DNA from 4 places in the Micromonospora sp. NPDC057141 genome. Region 4 is predicted to be linked to each of the others. Evidence: riboswitches for the same ligand, from Rfam matches in the RefSeq annotation. Region 4 holds a riboswitch; each other region holds the start of a gene.
What was found. Region 4 has a riboswitch for cyclic di-AMP ahead of ACFT41_RS18455 (coiled-coil domain-containing protein). Riboswitches for the same ligand answer to the same signal wherever they lie in the genome.
Positions count from the first base shown of each region.

Region 1: linked by a shared signal. The riboswitch ahead of ACFT41_RS09735 (NlpC/P60 family protein) and the one ahead of ACFT41_RS18455 (coiled-coil domain-containing protein) in region 4 are both predicted to bind cyclic di-AMP.
Region 2: linked by a shared signal. The riboswitch ahead of ACFT41_RS24105 (C39 family peptidase) and the one ahead of ACFT41_RS18455 (coiled-coil domain-containing protein) in region 4 are both predicted to bind cyclic di-AMP.
Region 3: linked by a shared signal. The riboswitch ahead of ACFT41_RS10300 (coiled-coil domain-containing protein) and the one ahead of ACFT41_RS18455 (coiled-coil domain-containing protein) in region 4 are both predicted to bind cyclic di-AMP.

Region 1 is NZ_JBHUVA010000011.1:50,029-54,845, reverse strand. It holds gene ACFT41_RS09750 (zinc metalloprotease) at 1-824, shown strand, start outside; gene ACFT41_RS09745 (pyridoxamine 5'-phosphate oxidase family protein) at 897-1,490, opposite strand; gene dcd (dCTP deaminase) at 1,592-2,170, shown strand; gene ACFT41_RS09735 (NlpC/P60 family protein) at 2,274-3,314, opposite strand; cyclic di-AMP (ydaO/yuaA leader) riboswitch at 3,327-3,467, opposite strand; gene ACFT41_RS09730 (NlpC/P60 family protein) at 3,680-4,696, opposite strand.
Region 2 is NZ_JBHUVA010000060.1:6,945-11,761, forward strand. It holds gene ACFT41_RS24095 (SDR family NAD(P)-dependent oxidoreductase) at 1-484, shown strand, start outside; gene ACFT41_RS24100 (CDP-glycerol glycerophosphotransferase family protein) at 527-2,227, shown strand; gene ACFT41_RS24105 (C39 family peptidase) at 2,435-3,295, opposite strand; cyclic di-AMP (ydaO/yuaA leader) riboswitch at 3,528-3,670, opposite strand; gene ACFT41_RS24110 (hypothetical protein) at 4,072-4,817, opposite strand, start outside.
Region 3 is NZ_JBHUVA010000012.1:47,105-51,921, reverse strand. It holds gene ACFT41_RS10325 (cellulose binding domain-containing protein) at 1-286, shown strand, start outside; gene ACFT41_RS10320 (hypothetical protein) at 429-836, opposite strand; gene ACFT41_RS10315 (hypothetical protein) at 999-1,145, opposite strand; gene ACFT41_RS10310 (STAS domain-containing protein) at 1,487-1,849, shown strand; gene ACFT41_RS10305 (SRPBCC family protein) at 1,926-2,375, shown strand; gene ACFT41_RS10300 (coiled-coil domain-containing protein) at 2,424-3,497, opposite strand; cyclic di-AMP (ydaO/yuaA leader) riboswitch at 3,502-3,631, opposite strand; gene ACFT41_RS10295 (cation diffusion facilitator family transporter) at 3,785-4,702, opposite strand.
Region 4 is NZ_JBHUVA010000035.1:6,995-11,811, forward strand. It holds gene ACFT41_RS18445 (heavy metal translocating P-type ATPase) at 1-1,055, opposite strand, end outside; gene ACFT41_RS18450 (YibE/F family protein) at 1,403-2,857, shown strand; cyclic di-AMP (ydaO/yuaA leader) riboswitch at 3,024-3,154, shown strand; gene ACFT41_RS18455 (coiled-coil domain-containing protein) at 3,159-4,184, shown strand; gene ACFT41_RS18460 (carbonic anhydrase) at 4,287-4,817, opposite strand, start outside.

The sequences.
Region 1 (4,817 bases), on a different contig from region 4:
CGGACGCCCGGGTGAAGGCCGGCGCGCAGGCCAAGCACGAGCCGAACGAACTGACCGCCAAGGAGACCCGCGAGCGGGAGGCCGACCTCGCCGCCGCCCTGCGCGAACGGGCCAACTTCCGGGTCGGGGCTGGCGCCGCCGCGCTCGCCACCGTGACCGTGCCGGTCATCGTGCACGTCATCCAGGAGGACGGCACCCGCGCTGGCGGCAACATCCCGGACTCGATGATCAACTCGCAGATCAGCGTGCTGAACCAGGCCTACAGCGGCGCCACCGGCGGCGCGGCCACCGCCTTCAGCTTCCAGCTCCAGAAGATCAACCGGGTCACCAACCCGGCGTGGTACCCGATCGTGTCGGGCTCCTCGGCCGAGCGTTCGATGAAGACCTCGCTGCGCGAGGGCGGCAAGAACACGCTGAACATCTACCTCGGCGAGTTGAGCGACGACCTGCTCGGCTGGGCCACCTTCCCGAAGCGCCGGCTGGACAGCATGGACGGCGTCGTCGTGCTGAGCGAGTCGCTGCCGGGCGGCACCGCCACCAACTACAACCAGGGCGACACCGGCACCCACGAGATCGGCCACTGGCTGAACCTCTACCACACCTTCCAGGGCGGCTGCCGCGGCTCCGGCGACGGCGTGAGCGACACGCCGGCGGAGGCCGAGGCGGCCTTCCAGTGCCCGACCGGGCGGGACACCTGCACCGCGACCGGCCTCGACCCGATCACCAACTTCATGGACTACACGTACGACTCGTGCATGTACCAGTTCACCGCCGGCCAGGCGGATCGGATGCTGACCGCGTGGAACGCGTACCGCGCGGCCTGACGTACCGCTGTCGCTGATCATCCCGGTGCCGGCTCCGTCTCCCGACGGGGCCGGCACCGGCGTCTGTGGGGGTCAGGCCGCCGCACGATGGGCGCCGCGCCCGCCGAGGGCCGACCGCCGATCTGGTACGCCCACAGCGCCGCCGCCCGAGGCGGTGCTCGCGGCGTCGGGCGCGGTGCTCGCGGCACCGGCCGCCCCAGGGTCGAGCCAGACCTGCACGGCCGGCCGGTCGGTCGCCTCTCCGGGGCGGACGGTGCCGGCGTCACCACGCCGGGCCAGCATCGCCACGTCGACGGTGAACTCGAAGAGCCGCCAGTCGACCTGCGGCGCGGCCCGCCCGATCTCGGCGAGCCGGGCCACCCGGGCCTGGTCGGTCACGGGCCTGGCGTGCCCGGCCACGTATGCCTCGTCGTCGCTGTCCTCCGGCGGGAAGGAATGCAGCGCGTAACGGCCGTCGCGTTCGAGGTCGCGCCGCTTCGGCGAGTCGACGACGAAGCAGAAGAGCCCCTCGTCGGTGATCACCGGGGAGACCGGGTGCACCCGGGGCCCACCGTCGGCGCGGACGGTGGCCAGGTAGCCGAAGCCCGGCCCGTACTGCTGCATGAGGTGACGGATCCCGTCGGCGAGTCGTGGCTCGTCAGCGGCGAATTCGGACCAGGAAGCCATGCCAGCATCCTATCGAACACCTGTACGACACGCGAAGCGCGACGCGCTGGCCGGGGCGTACCGATCGCCGGCTCGCCGACCAGCCTCGCTATGGTGTTGCGATGCTGCTCTCCGACCGCGACCTCGTCGCCGAGCTGAAGGCCGGCACACTCGCGCTGGAGCCGTTCGAGCCGACCCTGGTGCAGCCGTCGAGCATCGACGTACGCCTCGACCAGCTCTTCCGGGTCTTCAACAACCACCTCTACACGCACATCGACCCGTCGATGCAGCAGGACGACCTGACCTCCATGATCGAGGTGCCCGACGGCGAGCCGTTCGTGCTGCACCCGGGTGAGTTCGTGCTCGCCTCCACGCTGGAGGTGATCTCCCTCGGCGACCAGCTCGCGGGCCGGCTGGAGGGCAAGAGCTCGCTGGGCCGGCTGGGGCTGCTCACCCACTCCACGGCCGGCTTCATCGACCCGGGCTTCTCGGGGCACGTCACGCTGGAGCTGTCCAACGTGGCGAACCTGCCGATCACGCTCTGGCCGGGCATGAAGATCGGCCAGCTGTGCATCTTCCGGCTGTCGTCACCGGCCGAGCACCCGTACGGTTCGGCGGTCTACGGCTCGCGCTACCAGGGCCAGCGCGGCCCGACCCCGAGCCGCTCCTGGCAGAGCTGGCGCACCTGGCCGACCCGCTGACGCAGCCCTGCCTGCCCTACGCGACGTCGCCGTCGACCCCTCCGGGTGTGAGAAGGGGCCCCTTCTCGACCGTATGCGTTAAGAAGGGGCCCTTCCTTGCACCTCAGGCGGGGCGGCCGAAGCTGTGGATCGGGCCGTCGTCGAGGCGCTTCATCTTCACCGGGACACCGGCCCGGGAGGCGTGCACCACCCAGCCCCCGCCCACGTACATGCCGACGTGGTGCAGGTCGGCATAGTAGAAGACCAGATCGCCGGGGCGCAGGTCGGCGCGGCTGACCTTGGCGGTCACCGACCGCTGCCGGGCTGCGTTGTGCGGCAGCGAGACCCCGGCCTTCGCCCAGGCGGCCAGCATCAGCCCCGAGCAGTCGTACGAGTTCGGGCCCTCGGCGCCCCAGACGTAGGGCTTGCCGATCTGGGCGCAGGCGAACTTCACCGCCGTCCCCGCGCCGCCGCCCGGATAGCTCGCCGGGCAGGGGGCGGGCCGCAGCGGGCCGCCGCCGCCGTTGCCGTACACCTTCAGCCGCAGCTTCTGCAGGCGGTCGATCTCGGTGTTGATCTGCTTCTTCCTAGCGGCGAGCTGGGCCTCGGTGCGGGCGAGCTGGGTGACCATCTCGTCGAGGGGCTGCTTCTTCGCGGCCAGCTCGTCGCGGAGGTCGACGACCGCCTGGACATCGTGCTGCTGGCGCTGGGCGAACCGGTCGAGCAGTTCCAGCTGCCCCATCATCTGGCTGGGCGTGCGGCTGCCCAGCAGGGCGTTGACCACCGAGAGGTTGTCGCCCTTGTACGCCTCGGCGGCGAGGCCGCCGACCTTCTCCAGCGCCTCGTCCACCTGGCGCTGGAGCGGCCCGATCCGCGCGGCGAGCGCGTCGGCCTGCTTACGCTTGGCGGCCAGGTCCTGGCGGGTGGCGTTGTGCCGCTCGATGAGCGGTTCGAGCTTGTTCCAGTCCTCGTCGATCTGCCGCTCGATCTCGGCGACCGAGGGGTCGGCGTGGGCCACGGTCGGTGCGCCGGTCAGGACGACGGCGACGCCGACCAGGGCGGCGAGGGCGGTGGTGCAGCGTGACCAGCGGGTGCGCGGCGCGGCCGGCAGGCGGTCGGCGTCGGCCGACCGGCGTGACGGGCGCCGCGGGGCATGGTGTGCCACCGGGCTCCGTTCTCCTTCTTCCGTTACCGCCTACCGGGTTAGCTGACGGGTTCGGGCGGGAAGGGAGAGCGCCCTACCGCAGCACCGCTGCGGATTCACCCCGGCGTACCTGGGTCCCCGGCTCGCCCGGAGGCGACTCGGCGGTGTCGCACCGTCACCGCCCGGCTGGGCGGTGCAGCTACCGGCCGACAATTGGCCAGAGTAGAGACGATCGTCGTCGATCCGCAACCCACCGGGCCGTGACGCACCGTACAGACCCGTCGCCGGCTTCGATGTCCACCGCACGCCGAGAGCCCCCGGTCGGAGGACCGAGGGCTCTCGGGTGGTGCTGCGGGCGCGGCCTTCGCGGGGGCCGCGCCGGGCGATCAGGTGATTCGGCGGAAGCCGGCGATCGGCATGGTGTTGATGCTGCTCACGTTGACCGGCTTGCCGGCGCGGGGCGCGTGCACCATCATGCCGTTGCCGAGGTAGAGGCCGACGTGATGCACGTCCGCGAAGAAGAACACCAGGTCACCGGGGCGAGCCTCGGAACGCGACACCAGAGTGCCCTTCTTCCACTGGTCGCCGGTGAAGTGGGCCAGGTAGATTCCAGCCGCCTTGTAGGCGTACTGGGTCAGGCCGGAGCAGTCGAACGTGTCCGGCCCTGCGGTGTTGAAGACGTACGGGTCGCCGACCTGCGCACAGGCGGTCTTGATGGCGGTGCGGGCATCCGAATTGATCACGCCGGTGATGGTCGGGCACCCCTGGACGGACACCACCGTCTTCGGCATCGACGCCTGGAGCCGCTTGATCTCGGCGTTGATCTGCTTCTTCTTCTCCGCCAGCTCCTTGGTCTGCTTCTCCTGGGTGGCGATGAGCGTGTCGAGCTTCTGCTTCTCGGTGTCGTACTTCGCCCGGATGGCGAGCACGCCCTCGACCTGCTTGCGCTCCTGCGCGGCCAGCCGGTCCAGGATGGTCAGCTGCTCGGCGAGGGTGCCCGGCTTGGTGCTGACCAGCAGCGCGCCGATGTCCTGCGACGGGCCGGAGATGTAGTAGCGGGAGGCGAGATCGCCGACGCGGTTCATGGCCAGCTCGGTTTCGAGCGCCAGCGGCTGGATCTTCTTCTCCAGCGCCTTCGCCTTCTCCCGGTTCGCCTTCAGCTGCACAGACACCTTGTTGTACTGCTCGATGGTGGGTTCGAGCTGCTCCCACTGCTTGTCGATCTGCGCCTCGATCTCGTCGACCGAGGGCTCGGCGTACGCGGGCGCGGTCAGTGTCCCGGCGCCGACGGCGACCGCCGCGACCAGGGTGAGCAGGCGATGTGCGAACCGGCGGACACCACCCGGGCGAGCGGGCGATCGTCCCGGGGCACGACGATGGGGGGGCATGGTTGCCACCGGCACCGACTCCTTCGCAACCGACCGCCGGGCGCCTCGCGAGAGGGAAGATCGAGGCAGACGACCCACAGCGGTCAGCGCCTCACATTAGGGGAGTCCCGCGCGAGGAATCAAGGCGGGTCGGCAC
Region 2 (4,817 bases), on a different contig from region 4:
GAAGGGCGAGCTGGCCGAGATGGACCAGGAGACCATGGACCGGGTCCTGCACGTCAACTTCGTCGGCCCGGTCACCATCGCCCGGCAGTCACTGCCGTACCTGCAGCAGACCAAGGGCCAGTTGCTGCTCTACACCTCCAGCTCGTACACCCGGGGCCGGGCCCGCTACGCGCTCTACTCGGCCACCAAGGCCGCCCTGGTCAACCTCACCCAGGCGCTCTCCGACGAGTGGGCCGAGTTGGGCGTACGGGTCAACTGCATCAACCCGGAGCGCACCGCCACCCCGATGCGCACCAAGGCGTTCGGCGAGGAACCGGAGCACACCCTGCTGGCCGCCGAGACCGTCGCCCAGTCGTCGCTGGACGTGCTGATCTCCGAGCTGACCGGGCAGGTCATCGACGTGCGCCGGGCGCCCGGCGAGGCACCCGCCGCGAGCGTGCCCGCCCAGGCCAGCCGCGCGTCCGCCCCGGCTGCGGCCGGCTGAGGCGTCGACGGCCACCGCGACGGGCGAAGGAAGCGAAGCGACATGCGTGGTGACCTGGTCAGGAAGCTGACCGCCCGGGTGGCGGCCACCGGCCTGGCGGTGTTGGCGTTCCTCGTGCTCGCCCTGACCGGGGCGACGGGCTGGGGCCTGGCGCTCGCGGTGGCGGCCCTGGCCGCCGCCGGCTGGGAGCGGCGGGTCCGCCCGGCCGCCGACAGCACCGCCGAGGCGGTGCTGCTCGCCGCGGCCATCCTCGTCGGGTACGCCCGGCGGCTCGACGCCGGCTTCGACCCGGCACTGACGGCGACGGCCCTGGTGCTGCTGGGGCTGGTGCTGCTGGTGGGGCCACTGCGGCAGGCCGGCGACCTGGAGATCCGGGCGGTGAACCTGCCCGTGCGGTCGTGGACCCCGCTGGTCGCGGGCCGGCTGGGCGACGCCCTGCTGGTGCTGCTCGCCGTGGTGGCGCTGGCCGCCGCCCTGGTGCTGCCGGCCGGGGTGGCGCTGCTGGTGGCCCTCGCCGTCGGGGCGGGGGCCGGGGCGGTCACGGTGGACCTGGCCAAGCGGCGGTTGCGGCCCGGGGCGGGCGGCTCGGCGGTGGCCCGGGCGCTGCGCGCGCACCGGCCGGAGTTCCTGCTGCACTTCTCCGCCCCGCCCGGGTCGGAATACCAGGTCACCATGTGGCTGCCCTACCTGGAGCGGATCGGCCGGCCGTTCTTCGTGATGGTGCGGGAGCCGGAGTTCCTCGCCCCGCTCGCCGCGGCCACCACCGCGCCGGTGGTCTACTGCCCGACGCTGAAGGCGATGGACGAGGCGCTGGTGCCGAGCCTGAAGGTGGCGTTCTACGTCAACCACGGGGCGAAGAACAGCCACTGCATCCGGTTCGCGCAGCTCACCCACGTGCAGATCCACCACGGCGACAGCGACAAGGCCCCGAGCGCCAACCCGGTCACGGCGCTGTTCGACCGCAACTTCGTGGCGGGCCGGGCCGCGATCGACCGGTACGCCCGCGCCGGGGTGGACATCCCGGCGGAAAAGTTCGTCGTGGTCGGCCGCCCGCAGGTCGAGTCGATCGAGGTACGCCGCACGCCGACCCCCGGTCTGGCGAACCCGACGGTGCTCTACACCCCGACCTGGACGGGGCACCACGCCGATGCGAACTACTGCTCGCTGCCGGTGGGCGAGACGATCGTGCGGGGGCTGCTGGCCCGGGGCGCGACGGTGATCCTGCGCGCCCACCCGTACACCGGACAGAACCCGGCGTCGGCGCGGCAGCTCGCCCGGCTCACGGAGCTGCTGGCGGCGGACCGGGCCCGCACCGGGCGGCAGCACGTCTTCGGCGCGGCGGCCAGCCGGGAACTGTCCCTGGTCGACTGCGTGAACCGCTCCGACGCGCTGGTCTCGGACGTCTCCGGGGTCATCTCCGACTACCTCTACTCCGGCAAGCCGTACGCGGTGACGGACATGGTCGGCGACGGCGACCGCTTCGTCGAGCGGTTCCCGCTGGCCGGCCCGGGGTACGTGCTGCGGCGCGACGCGGGCAACCTCGACGAGGTGCTCGCCCTGCTGCTGGACACCGACCCCAAGGGGGCCGCCCGCTGGGGCACCCGGGCCCACTACCTGGGCGACTTCCCGGCCGAGTCGTACGCCGAGGCGTTCCTGGCGGCGGCCCGCCGGGAGCTGGAGCCGGGCTGGCACCCGCCGGCCCCGCGCGCCGCCGACGCCGTGGCCCACTCCCCCACCGCCTGAGCGTCCCGCCCGTCGGCCACAGCAGGTTGTGCCGGCGGGCGAACACGGGGAACTCCGCGCCGGAGCAGGGCAGGCGGGCGCCCGTAACCCCAGAGCCAGCACGCCGTCCGCCATCCGGGAGTGATCCGCCTGCGGTCTCACCGGACCGCGAGCCGGGACCGGCCCCGGCTCTCTCGGGAGAGCCGGGGCCGGTGGGGGAGGGTGGTGTCAGGCCGAGTAACCGCGGGTCGCGGCCCAGTGGGCCAGCGCGGCGGTGCTGATCCAGTACGCCGGGACGGCCGGGTCCGCCGAGTCGGCGATGCGCACGGCGCGCCCGGAGTCGCGGTAGCCGACGACGGCGATGTAGTGGCCGCCGGGAAAGGAGTGCCAGCCGCCGTCGACGTCGGTGGCGTCGCCGGCGATGTTCACCACGACGCCGCGCCCGGCGCTGATCGCCTTCACGACGTCGGCCTGGAGCTGGTCCGTCTCCGCCGGGGTGGCGGCGCCGCCGGGGATCAGCCGGGTCCGGTACGGGTCGCCCTTGACCATGTCGTTGAGCACCCGGGTGGTGTCGTAGGCCGAGTTGGTGCCCATCTCGGTGGTGCCGAGGCGGGCGGCTAGGTCGTCCTGGGTGCCCTCGACGCCGGTGGCGGAGAGCGCGTTGCGCACCGCCGCCGGGCCACAGTAGTAGTAGGTGGTCTGTGCCTCGTAGTCGTAGTCGAGGACCTTGGCCGACGGCGGCTTCGGGGCCGCCGGCTTCGCCGTGGTCTTCTTCGGCGTCGCCGTGGCGGTCAGGTCGGGGTTCGGGGCGGCCGAGGTGGCGCTCGGCGACGGCGAGGCGCTGGTTGGTGCACCGGCAGAGGGCGGCACGGCGATCCGTGCCTGGCCGCGGCTGGCCGCGCCATCGAGGCGGGGCACGACCTCGGCGACGGCGGCGCTGGTGGTCCGCTGCGGGGCGGGGGCGTCGGCGGCGGCGAGCAGCGCGCCGGTGCCGGAGGCCAGCAGGAGCGCCGCAGCGGAGCCGGCGACGACCTGGTACGGACGTTCCGTGGCGAGTCGCCGCAGGTGCCGCTTGAGTTGATCGTTCATGTGTTCCTCCACGGGACGGGGGCGGAAGCGGAGGCATCCGGGCGCACGGCGGCGCACGGCGGCGCGGAGCAGGTCCGCGGCCGGTGGGGTCCGCTTTCTGGGGGCGCCCACTCAGGCGGGCGTACGCAAGGGTGCGACGGTCAGTGCGCCTGTTCGGCGGCGGCGGACGCGGGCACCGGGCTCCGTGGTGGAGGAACAACCCGGGGGGTGGGGTCGTGCTGCACGAGGATGGAACTCCTTCCGACACCGCCTACCGGGTTAGCTGACGGATTCGGGCGGGAAGATCGCCCTACCGCAGGCCGTGGCCCGCAGATTCACCCCGGACGTGCAATGGGTCCCCGGTTCGTGATGATCACGATTGAGCGGGTCGGCGCGGCGTCGCCTCTTGCGATCGGGTACCGCACCGGACGGGCCGACACTACTGGCCGACCGCAGCCCTGCCAACCCCTCGCCACCTGCTTAAACGCCCCAGTGCGAACTCGTTTACGGGCCATTCGGAGCTGACGTGTCTCAATGGGAGGCTCGGCTCAGACGACGTCAGCGGACCGTAACGGGACAACCGGTCACGATCGTCGGTGAATTGCGACAGCCGATCGGACCGTCTGGACCGGTTGCCCGATTCCCGACGGTCGTGACCCGGCTCACGGCCGACCACACCCCCGCCCCGGTGATCAAGAGGAAAACGTCAGAGTTGATCTCCATCATGACGCAAACTTCTTGATCACCGGGGCGAGGCGGGGGCGGGCGGGGGGCGGGGGGGGCGGGGCGGTGGAGGCTCAGCCGATCCGGGCCGGGCGCCAGCGGGCCGGGCGCCAGCGGGCGGCCGGGACGGCGCGGCCGGCTGCCGCCGCGCGGGGGGCCGGCACCTCCGTGGGTCGGACACGTTCGGCGGCGGCGTACGCCTCGGCGGCCAGCGCCCGGGCGGCCTCGGCGGCCAGTTCGGCGTCGCCCCACGCGGCCCGCTCGCGCTCGGCGGCGGCCCGGTAGCGGGCCAGCCTGCCGTCCCGGACCGCCCGGGCCAGGACGACCTCCTGTTCCACCGGGTGCAGCCGGGGGTCCCAGCCGCCCCGGCGGGCGAAGACGTCGCAGAGCTGGCCGATGGACAACTCCCCCCGCAGGTGGGCTGCCGTGGCCGCATGGTGCAGCCAGCGCTCCCGGGCCGCGTACTCGGCGGGCGTGCGCGGGGTGCGCGGCGTCGGCAGGGCGCCAGCGTCACGGAAGCGCCGGGCGGCGGTCTCCGCCTCGTCGTACGCCTGCCAGGCCCGCTCGGCGGCGTCCTGGACGGCCGTCCACGCAGCCCGCCGGCGGCGGGCGTTCTGCGCGGCCCCGGCGGCGGCCACCGCCACCTCCTCGGCGTACCGGCGCTGGTCGGCGGCCTCCGGGGCGGGCGGCGCGGCGGGGCCGGTCGGGGGCTCGGTGGCGGGCGGGCGGTCCCGCTCCGGGCGGGCGACCAGCACGGTGAGCACGGTGAGCGCCAGCACGAGCAGCACGGACCAGATGGCGGCGGCCACCGGCACCTCGG
Region 3 (4,817 bases), on a different contig from region 4:
CAAGGTGATCGGCTCCTGGTCCGGTGGCTTCCAGGGCGAGGTGACCGTGAAGAACAACAGCGGCTCGGCGAAGAGCTACTGGGGCGTGGTCTGGAACTTCCCCAACGGCCAGCAGATCACCCAGCTCTGGGGCGGCACGTACACCCAGACCGGGGCCCAGGTCGTGGTGCGTGACGCGGGCTGGAACGGGGCCCTGCCCGTCGGTGGCAGCACCACCTTCGGCTTTGTCGCCAGCGGGACCGGAGCCAACTCGACTCCGGCGATCCTGACCTGCACGGCCAACTGACCGTCCACCCGGGCGCGAACCCCGGGCCGGCCTCCCCGCACGGAGGCCGGCCCGGTTCGCGTCTCGGTGGGCCTCGCGTCTTGGTGGGTCGGCGATGACGACCAGCCGGGGCGGCTCAGCCGTCCCGGCGTGTCGGGTGAGCTCAGCCGTCCAGGCCGACCGGGGAGTCGGGCCGGTCGACGTCGACGAACTCGATCTCCTCGACGTCGCGCTCGCCCCGGCGCCCGACGGCCCGCGCGGCCGAACCGGCGGCCCAGCCGATCGCCGCTCCGGCCAGGGCGGCCCCGATCAGCAGCGTCCAGGGCAGGGCGGGCCGGCGGCCGGCGAGCGCGTCGAAGGCCAGCACCGCCCGGCGGCGCGCCTCGTCGGCCGCGGAGCCGACCAGGTCGCCCGCGTCGTCGGCGAGGCCGGAGCCGCTGCGCCGGGCGGAGCGGGCGGTGCCCCGAACGCTGTCCCCGGCGGAGCCTACGGCGGAGGCCAGATGCTGCCACGCCTGGTCCGCGATCCGCTCGGGCTTGCTGCGGCGCTCCAGCAGGTTGGTTCCGAACATCGTGCTACCTCCTCGGGTGCCGAAGCTTGCGGCCACTTCGGACTGCGGCGTGGGACCGGTGGGCGGTCGCCCGCCGGTGGGTCGCCCCCGCCGGCGTGGTCCGCCCACCGGGGCAGTGCCCCACCCGACGCCGCCGCAAACCCCGGCGTGCCGGCTGTGCCTTCAGCGTACGGACACCACCGCCGCGCCCCGGGCGAAGTCGTCGCCGTCGTCGTCATCGTCGTCGTCCCCGCCGCCGCCGAAGCCGCAGGCCAACATGAGTGCGAGCAGCGCGCCGACGCCGGCCAGGCCGGCCAGTCTCCGGATCATTTGGTGGTTCCTTCCGTGGTGCGGGTGTGGACGCCGCCGATGTTAGGCGGGGCGGGCAACGGCGGCGGGTCCCGCCGGTGACGGCCGGGTGGACCACACGCCCGGGGCGCGGGGTGCGCGCGAAGGTCGGAGGGGACCGCTACCCTGGGTCGGCGACATCGGCCCCGGGCCGGTCGTGTGGCTAACAGGATCTGAAAAGTCCGGATAAGGGCAACGTGTTTTGCCCTGATCCACGAATTGCTCATCCCGAGGGGTGGCGACCGAGGCCGTCGGAGGAATACTCTCGGTCGCGGCCCGCGTACTGATGAGGCGCCCGTGAATGGGCGAGTGGAGGTGCTCGCGTGAGCCTGTCGATCGTGAAGTCGGTTCTTTCCGGTGGTGTCATCGAGATCGCCCCGCGTGGCGAGATCGACGTCGACACCGCGTACGAGGTGCGCGAAGCCGTCGCGGAGGTGCTCACCAAGGGGCGTCCCGCCCGCATCGAGCTGAACATGCGCCTCATCACCTTCATCGACTCGGTCGGCATCAGCGCGATGGTGGCCGGCTTCCAGACCGCCGAGGTCAGCGGCGTGAAGCTGGTCGTCACCGAGCCGAGCCGGTTCGTGCACCGGCAACTGTGGGTGACCGGCCTGCTCGGCCTCTTCGGTGCCCCCGAGCCCTACTACGCCGGCACGGCCACCCCCGAGGTGCTGCCGGGCGCCTGACCGGGGTCGCCGGCGGTGGTTCACGCGCCGGGGCCCGGCTCTTCCTCCACGCCCTCGGGTGGGGGACGATCGACGGATGCCCCGGCGCGACAGCTTCCAATACTCGGTCCAGGCCTGCTGCCCGCGGGCCGAGGCAGTGGCGCTGCTCAGTGACCCCGCCCGGCAGACCGAGCTGCATCCGTTGATCACGCGGGTGCGCCGGTTGCCGCCCCGGCCGGGTGCCCTGGCCAGTTATGCGATAACCGATCAGCTCGCCGCCGGGCCGCTGCGCTTCGGCGTGACGTATCAGGCGGACGTGCTGGTGGTGACCGACGACGAGATCGTCACGCTGGCCCGGCAGCGGCCGGCCACGACGGTGCGTAACCACACCCGGCTGCGCGACGAGCCGGGCGGCCTCGTCCGCGTCGACGTGGAGATCACCCTGGCCGCCCCGACGCTGCTGTTCGCGTACGCCTTCCGGCAGGCCCGCTCGGCGCACCTCGGGCTGGCCCGCCGGCTGGGCGAGGTGCTGGGCCGGGCGGCGTAGCGCCCCGGCGACCCGGCCCACGGGGGAGGGCCGCCGAGGCGGGCGCGGTCAGATCACCGACAGGTGCACGTGGTTGGTGTGGTCGCTGGACGGGTCCCCGTTTCCGCCGCTGTACGCCTTCCAGCCGCTGCTGGGCAGCCAGATCTGCTTGAACCAGATCACGTACAGCACGGCGAGCCGGTCGGCGTTGCGCACGTAGTACGCCGCCAGGTTGTTGCCGTAGGTGCGGTCCCCGCCGGTGGCCACGCCGCCGAAGCCGCCCTTCTGCGCGGCGAAGTCGCAGGCCCGGCCCTTCGGGTGCTCGCCGGAGCCACCGGGGCGGTAGCAGGAGACGTACCGGGTGAAGCCGGCGGCCTTGGCCTGGTTGAGCGCGTGCAGGGTGCGCGGGGTGATGCAGCCGTTGGCCGGGGTGGGGTCGTTGACGCTGCACGACTCCGCCGGCCAGGAGCCGTCGGAGTTGCGCTTCGCGGGGGTGGCGTTGGCGCTGGAGCTGCCGCCCGGGCTGGACCCGCCGCCGCTGTTGCTGCTGGCCTTGTTGTTGGCCACGGTGAGCGCCCGTTCGGCCTGTTCCTTGCGCTTGCCCATCAGCGTGACCTGCTTGCGCTGCTCGCGGATCTCGCCGTCGATCCCCTGTCGGGTCTTCGTCGCCTCGTCCCGGGTGGTCAGCAGCGCGCGCAGCGCCCGGTCCTCGTTGGCGGCGACCGCGTCGAGCGCGGCGGCCCGGTCCAGGAATCCCTCGGGGGAGCTGCTGTCGAGCAGCAGTGAGGCGGCGGTGAGCCGACCCTTCTTGTACGCCACACCGGCGATCTCGCCGACCTTCGCGCCCCGCGTGACCAGCTCGGCCTCGACCGTCTTGAGCTGGCCGCCGAGCTTCTGCTGCCGCTTCACCGAGCGGTCGAGGGCGGTCTTGGCCTCCAGGTAGCCCTTGCTGGCCGCTTCGAGCTGGGCGCGCAGGGCGGGGGTGCCGCCCTCCTCGTCGTCGCCCGGCGCGGCGAGCAGGCCGACGGGCGGCGCGGCCCCGGCCGGCGTCACGGGCGCGGCCCCGAGGCCGACGGCGAGCGTCAGCACCAGCGCCGCCGCGACCCGGGCGGCGATCCTTCCTACAGGTGCCACTACTGGCATATGCATGTCCTTCCATCAGCCGCCGACCGGGTTAGCTGACGGGTTCGGGACGGACGATCCCTACCGCTGGAGCGGATGCACCCCACGAACATGGTTCCCCGGCTCGCCCGTAGGCGATTAGGCGGCGGCCACCACAGGCGCCGGAGGGCGCCGCCCGGCGGAGGCCGGGACCGAGCCTACCGGTGCCTGTGGGACCAGCGCTGCTTCCGTGACGGAGGGTACGCGGATAAATCCCGTCAAGTCCGGCATTCGACCGTATAAGTCACGAAAATTGATGGGCGTCGGTCTCACCAGCCGGCCGGCCCGCAGCCGTCGCGGGCCGCCCCCGGCTCGACCTGCAACGTGGCGTGCTCGATGTGGAAGTCCTCGTGCAGGGCGGTGCGGGCGGCGGTCAGCACCGCGCCGACCTCCGCGCCGGGCGCCATGGTCAGGTGGGCCGAGGCGACCTCCATGCCGGAGGTCAGCGTCCAGACGTGCAGGTCGTGCACCTCGACCACGCCGGGCACGGCGGCCAGCCGGTCGTGCACGGCGGTCACCTGGAGGTGCTCCGGCGCGGCCTGGACCAGGATGCGCACCGCGGCCCGACCGAGCCGCCAGGTGCGGGGCAGGATGAACACGCCGATCGCGACGGCCACCGCCGGGTCCGCCCACCACCAGCCGGTGACCATGATCAGCGCCGCCGCCCCGATCACCCCGACCGACCCGAGCAGGTCGCCCAGCACCTCCAGGTACGCCCCGCGCAGGTTGAGGCTCTCCTTCGCCCCGCTGCGCAGCAGGGCGAACGCGGCGACGTTGGCGAGCAGGCCCAGCACCGCCACCGCGAGCATCGGGCCGGTGGTCACCTCGGGCGGGTCGCCGAAGCGGCGGACGGCCTCGACGAGGACGTAGACGGCGACGCCGCTGAGCAGCAGGGCGTTGCCGAGCGCGGCGAGCACCTCCAACCGGTAGAGCCCGAACGTGCGCTGCGGGTCGGCGGTGGCCCGGCGGGTGGCGGTGATCGCGGCGAGCGCCATGCCGATGCCGAGCACGTCGGTGAACATGTGCCCGGCGTCGGAGAGCAGCGCCAGCGAGCCGGTGCCGAGCGCGGTCACCGCCTCGACGATCATCAGCACGGCGAGCAGCGCGAACGCCGCCCAGAGCCGCCCCGAATGGCGGTCGGAGGCGTTTGCCGCCACCCCGTGGTGGTGGTCATGACCTGCGCCCACGCCCACACCCTCCGTCCGTGATCCCAACCCCCCGGCCAAATCTATGTTCACATCGCAATGTATGCAAGTGATCGGCGGCGGTCCGGCCGGTGAACGGCCGGGGCCGGATCAGCCG
Region 4 (4,817 bases):
TTCACCAGGATGCCAGAGCGCGCCGCAACCGCCGTGGACAGCGCGATGACCAGCGGGATCGCCAGCCCCAGCGCGTGCGGGCAGGCGATCACCAGCACCGTGACGGTCCGCACCACGGCCTCGTCGGCGTCGCCGAGGGCGGACCAGACCAGCACCGTGACCACGGCGGTGGCGGTGGCGACGTAGAACAGCCAGGCCGCGAAGCGGTCGGCGAGCGCCTGGGCCCGGCCGCTGGAGCGCTGCGCCTCGGCGACCATGCGCTGGATGCCGGCGAGGGTGGTCTCCTCGCCGATCGCCGCCACCTCGACCCGGATCGCCGAGTCCGTGGCCACCGTGCCCGCCACCACCCGGTCGCCGGCCGACCGGACGACCGGGCGGGACTCTCCCGTGATCATGGATTCGTCCAGCTCGGCGGCCCCGTCGACGACCCGGCCGTCGGCCGGCACCCGACCGCCCGGCCGGACCAGCAGCACGTCGCCGACGCGCAGCTCGGCCACCGGGACCCGATCGGTGCCGCCGTCGGGGCGGACCCGCTCGGCGTCGTCGGGCAGCAGCGCGGCCAACGCGGCGAGGGCGCCCCGGGCCTGACCGATCGCCCTCATCTCCTGCCAGTGCCCGAGCAGCATGATGGTGACCAGCGCCGCCAGCTCCCACCAGAAGTCCAGGTCGAACGCGCCGGCGCTGGTGGCCAGCGATGCGACGTACGCGACGCTGATCGCCATCGCGATGAGCAGCATCATCCCCGGTGCCCGGTCGCGTAGCTCCCGGACCGCGCCGACCAGGAACGGCCACCCGCCCCACCAGAAGACCGCCGAGCCGAGCACCGGGCCGACCAACGCCCGGCCGGGGAACTCCAGCGAGTAGCCGAACCAGTCCATCACCAGGTGGCTGGTGACGACGATCGGCAGGGTCAGCGCGAGGCAGAGCCAGAACCGGCGGCGGAACATCTCCGGGTCGTGCCCAGCGTGCTTGTCGTGCCCGCCGGGTCCGGCGCGCTTGTCCGGTGCGCCGGGTCCGGCGGGTGCGCCGTGCCTCGCGTGCGCTTCGTGGGCCATGTCTCCAAGATGCCCCGCCGCCGGTCAGATTGGCAGCATGTCGGTCAGACGGCGGTATCCGAGCGGCCGGAACACCGCCATGTCGCCGACATGGTGTCGACCGGCCTGCGTCCGCAGGTGAGGGTGGCTACGATTCCGGGCGATGGGACGCAGGATCCCGCTCCGGGCGACCGGAGGAGCGGAAGGGGCTTCGGATGGGCCGGCGGAGCGGGGGTCCTCGGGCGGGGGTCCTCGGGCGGCCGGCCCGGTGAGGTCGTTCGGGCAGCCAGCCCGGATCGACCGCCGCGACGCTGAACCGTCCGGGCCGCCGAGCCGTATCCCGCGCTGACACCGTTTGGAGACCGTCGATGGGCGCCGACCACAACCGACCCGCTCCGCCCACCCCGCCAGGGGTGCGGCGGCTCCTCGTCGCGACCGTGGTGCCCCTCTTCGTGATCACCGTGATCGCGGCGATCGTCCTGTGGCCCCGCGACGGCGGCCCGGAGGTCGACGGCGGCTCGCCGGTGCCCCGCTACCACGGCACAGTGACCCGGGTGGTCACCGAGGAGTGCCCGCCACAGCCCGGGACGCCGGAGGCCGGGCCGGACGTCGCGGACGGCCCGTGCGGCACGGTGACCGTCCGGGTGGAGCAGGGGCCGGACGCCGGGCAGCAGGTCGAGACGCCGATCCCCACCGGCCCCGGCGCGCCCACCGTCGCCGTCGACGACCGGATCGTGCTGGTGAAGCTGACCGACCCGGCGGACCCGACGGCGAGCGCCTACAACATCGCCGAGCACCAGCGCGGCACTCCGCTGGTCTGGCTGGCGGTGGTGTTCGCGCTGGCGATCGTCGCGTTCGGCCGCTGGCGGGGGGTGGCCGCCCTGGCCGGCCTGGCCGCCACCTTCGCCATCCTGCTGACCTTCGTACTGCCCGGGATCGGCGCGGGCGGGTCACCGCTGCCGATCGCCGTCGTCGGCTCCGCGCTGATCATGTTCGTGGTGCTGTACCTCACCCACGGGGTCAGCGCGCAGACGTCGGTGGCCGTCCTCGGCACCCTGGGCAGCCTGGTGCTCACCGGCCTCCTGGGCACCCTCGCCACGGCGGCCACCCACCTCACCGGGTACGGCAGCGAGGACGCCACCACCCTGTCGATGTTCCGGGGCGACGTGGATCTGCACGGCCTGCTGCTGGCCGGCATCATCATCGGTTCGCTCGGGGTGCTCGACGACGTCACCGTCACCCAGGCGGCCACGGTCACCGAGCTGGCGCACGCCAACCCGGGGCTGTCCCGGTTGCAGCTCTACCGGGCGGCCACCCGCGTCGGCCGGGCGCACATCGCCTCCACGGTCAACACGATCGTGCTGGCGTACGCGGGCGCGTCGCTGCCGCTGCTGCTCCTGCTCACCGCCGACTCCCGCCCGGTGACCGAGATCCTGACCAGCGAGTTCCTCGCCCAGGAGATCGTCCGCAGCGCGGTCGCCACGCTGGGCCTGATCGCCGCCGTGCCGCTCACCACCGGGCTGGCCGCCGTGGTCACCGCAGCGGGCCGCACCGCCGCGGGACGGACCACGGCAGGGCGCAGCGCCGCGGAAAGCGCCGCCGCGGGACGGACCAGGGCGACCCGGTCCGGTCCGGCGGGCGTCGGGGACGTGCCGGCGACGCGTACGCCGGGCAGCGGCCGGCGGCGGCCCGCGGAGCGGGATCTCGCGCTGGAGGCGCTCGGCGGCGGCCGGGCGGCCGAGGGGTTCCCCGACGACCACGCCCCCACCCACCCCCCGGCCGGACGGCCGCACCGAGAAGGAGGCACGGAGACCGCATGGTGACACTCCGCAGCGTGACCAATGGCGGCATCCGCCCTGAGAAGCGCATCACCGATCACCGACAGCGATTACGAAATAGCGCTTTCAGTCGGCAGCCGGACGTAGCTCCCCACGAGGACTCTCGGGTAACCTCGCTGCCGGTCACCGCCGAAGGCGCGAAGCGGCGCCTGCGGTGCCGCCGCCCAATCGCCGCGAGGCGAGCCGGGGAACCAGGTGCCCGGGGTGAATCCGCGCGAGCGGTAGGGGCCACTTCCGCCCCGAACCCGTCAGCTAACCCGGTCGGCGGTCGATGGAAGGGAACACTGTGACGGCACCCCTGCACCGCTGGTTGACCCCCGTGGTGGCCGTGCTCGCTGCCCTGGCGGTCGTCGCCGGGCCGGCCGCCCCGGCGCTCGCCCTGCCCTCCGCCGCCCCCCAACCGTCGGGGCACGAGGAGGACGACGAGCCCCAGCTCATCACCGATGTGATCGAGGCGACCAACCGGGACTACGCCCAGGCCAAGTCGAAGCTCGAAAAGTCGAAGAAGCGCCAGGCCCAGCTCGCCGAGGAGGTGCGGAAGGCCCAGGACGAGCTGGACGCGCTCGCGCCGCAGGTCGGCGAGATGGCCGCGCAGTCGTACCGGACCGGCCGGGTCGGCGCGATGGCGATGCTGTTGGAGAGCAACACCCCGGACTCGTTCGTCAAGCGCGCCTCCGCCCTCGACGAGCTGAACATGGTCAACGCCAACAAGCTGGCCGAGGTCAGCGCGGCCAAGAACCGCGCCGAGCAGGCCAAGCTCGCGCTCGACGCCGAGGTGCGCGAGCAGCAGAAGCAGGCGTCGGTCATGGCGAAGAAGAAGTTCGACGCCGAGAAGGCGCTCGCGCTGGTCGGCGGCGCGGGCTTCACCGGCGGTCTGGTTTCCGCCACCTCCCCGGTCGCGAAGATCGGGCCGGGCCGGACGTCGGACGGCGACTGGCGACCGGAGTCGTGCAGCGAGAACGACCCCACCACCTCCGGCTGCGTCACGCCCCGCACACTGCACGCGTACAAGGAGACCAAACGGGCCGGCTTCAACCGGTTCGTGGGCTGCTACCGGCCGGGCGGGCCGTGGGAGCACCCCAAGGGCCGGGCCTGCGACTGGTCGCTCCAGAACAGCGGATTCGCCCCCTGGCACAACAACGACACCCGGATGTACGGCAACAACCTGGCCGCGTTCCTCATCCGCAACGCCGACCGGCTCGGCATCTACTACGTCATCTGGAACCGGCAGATCTGGTTCCCGGCGACCGGCTGGAAGTCCTACAGCGGGCCCTCCAACCACACCGACCACGTGCACATGTCGCTGCTCTGACGCCGCGTGCCGCGCACGCCGAGAGGGGCCGTCCCACTGTGGGCGGCCCCTCTCGGCGCGTAAGGCGGCGCGTCTCAGGCGGCGGGTGTCAGGCGGCGGGTGTCAGGCGGCGGCGGGGGCCGGGAGGGCGGCCACCGTCCGCACCCCGCCGGCGCTGAGCCGGTACGACATTCCGACGACCGCGCACCGACCGGCGTCGACCTCGGCGGCCAGCACCGGCGACCGGTCGAGCATCGCCTCGACGGTGCACGCGATGTGGATGTCGACGATCTCGTCGATGCTCTCGACGCCCCGCTCGGCGGCCCGGTGCAGGCTGGGCACCACGGCGTCCACCACGGCCCGCAGGTTGCCGGCGGGCTGGGTGCCGGTGCCGGCCGCCGCCCGGGCCGCCTGCACCGCTCCGCAGGAGTCGTGGCCGAGCACCACCACCAGGGGGGTGCCCAGCACGGTCACGGCGTACTCGACGCTGCCCAGCACCTCGGGGCCGACGGTGTGCCCGGCGGTGCGGACCACGAAGAGGTCCCCCAGGCCACGATCGAAGATGATCTCGGCGGCGAGCCGGGAGTCGGAGCAGCCGACGATCACCGCGAACGGGTGCTGGCCGTCGGCGACGGCCGTCCGGTGGTCGGCGTC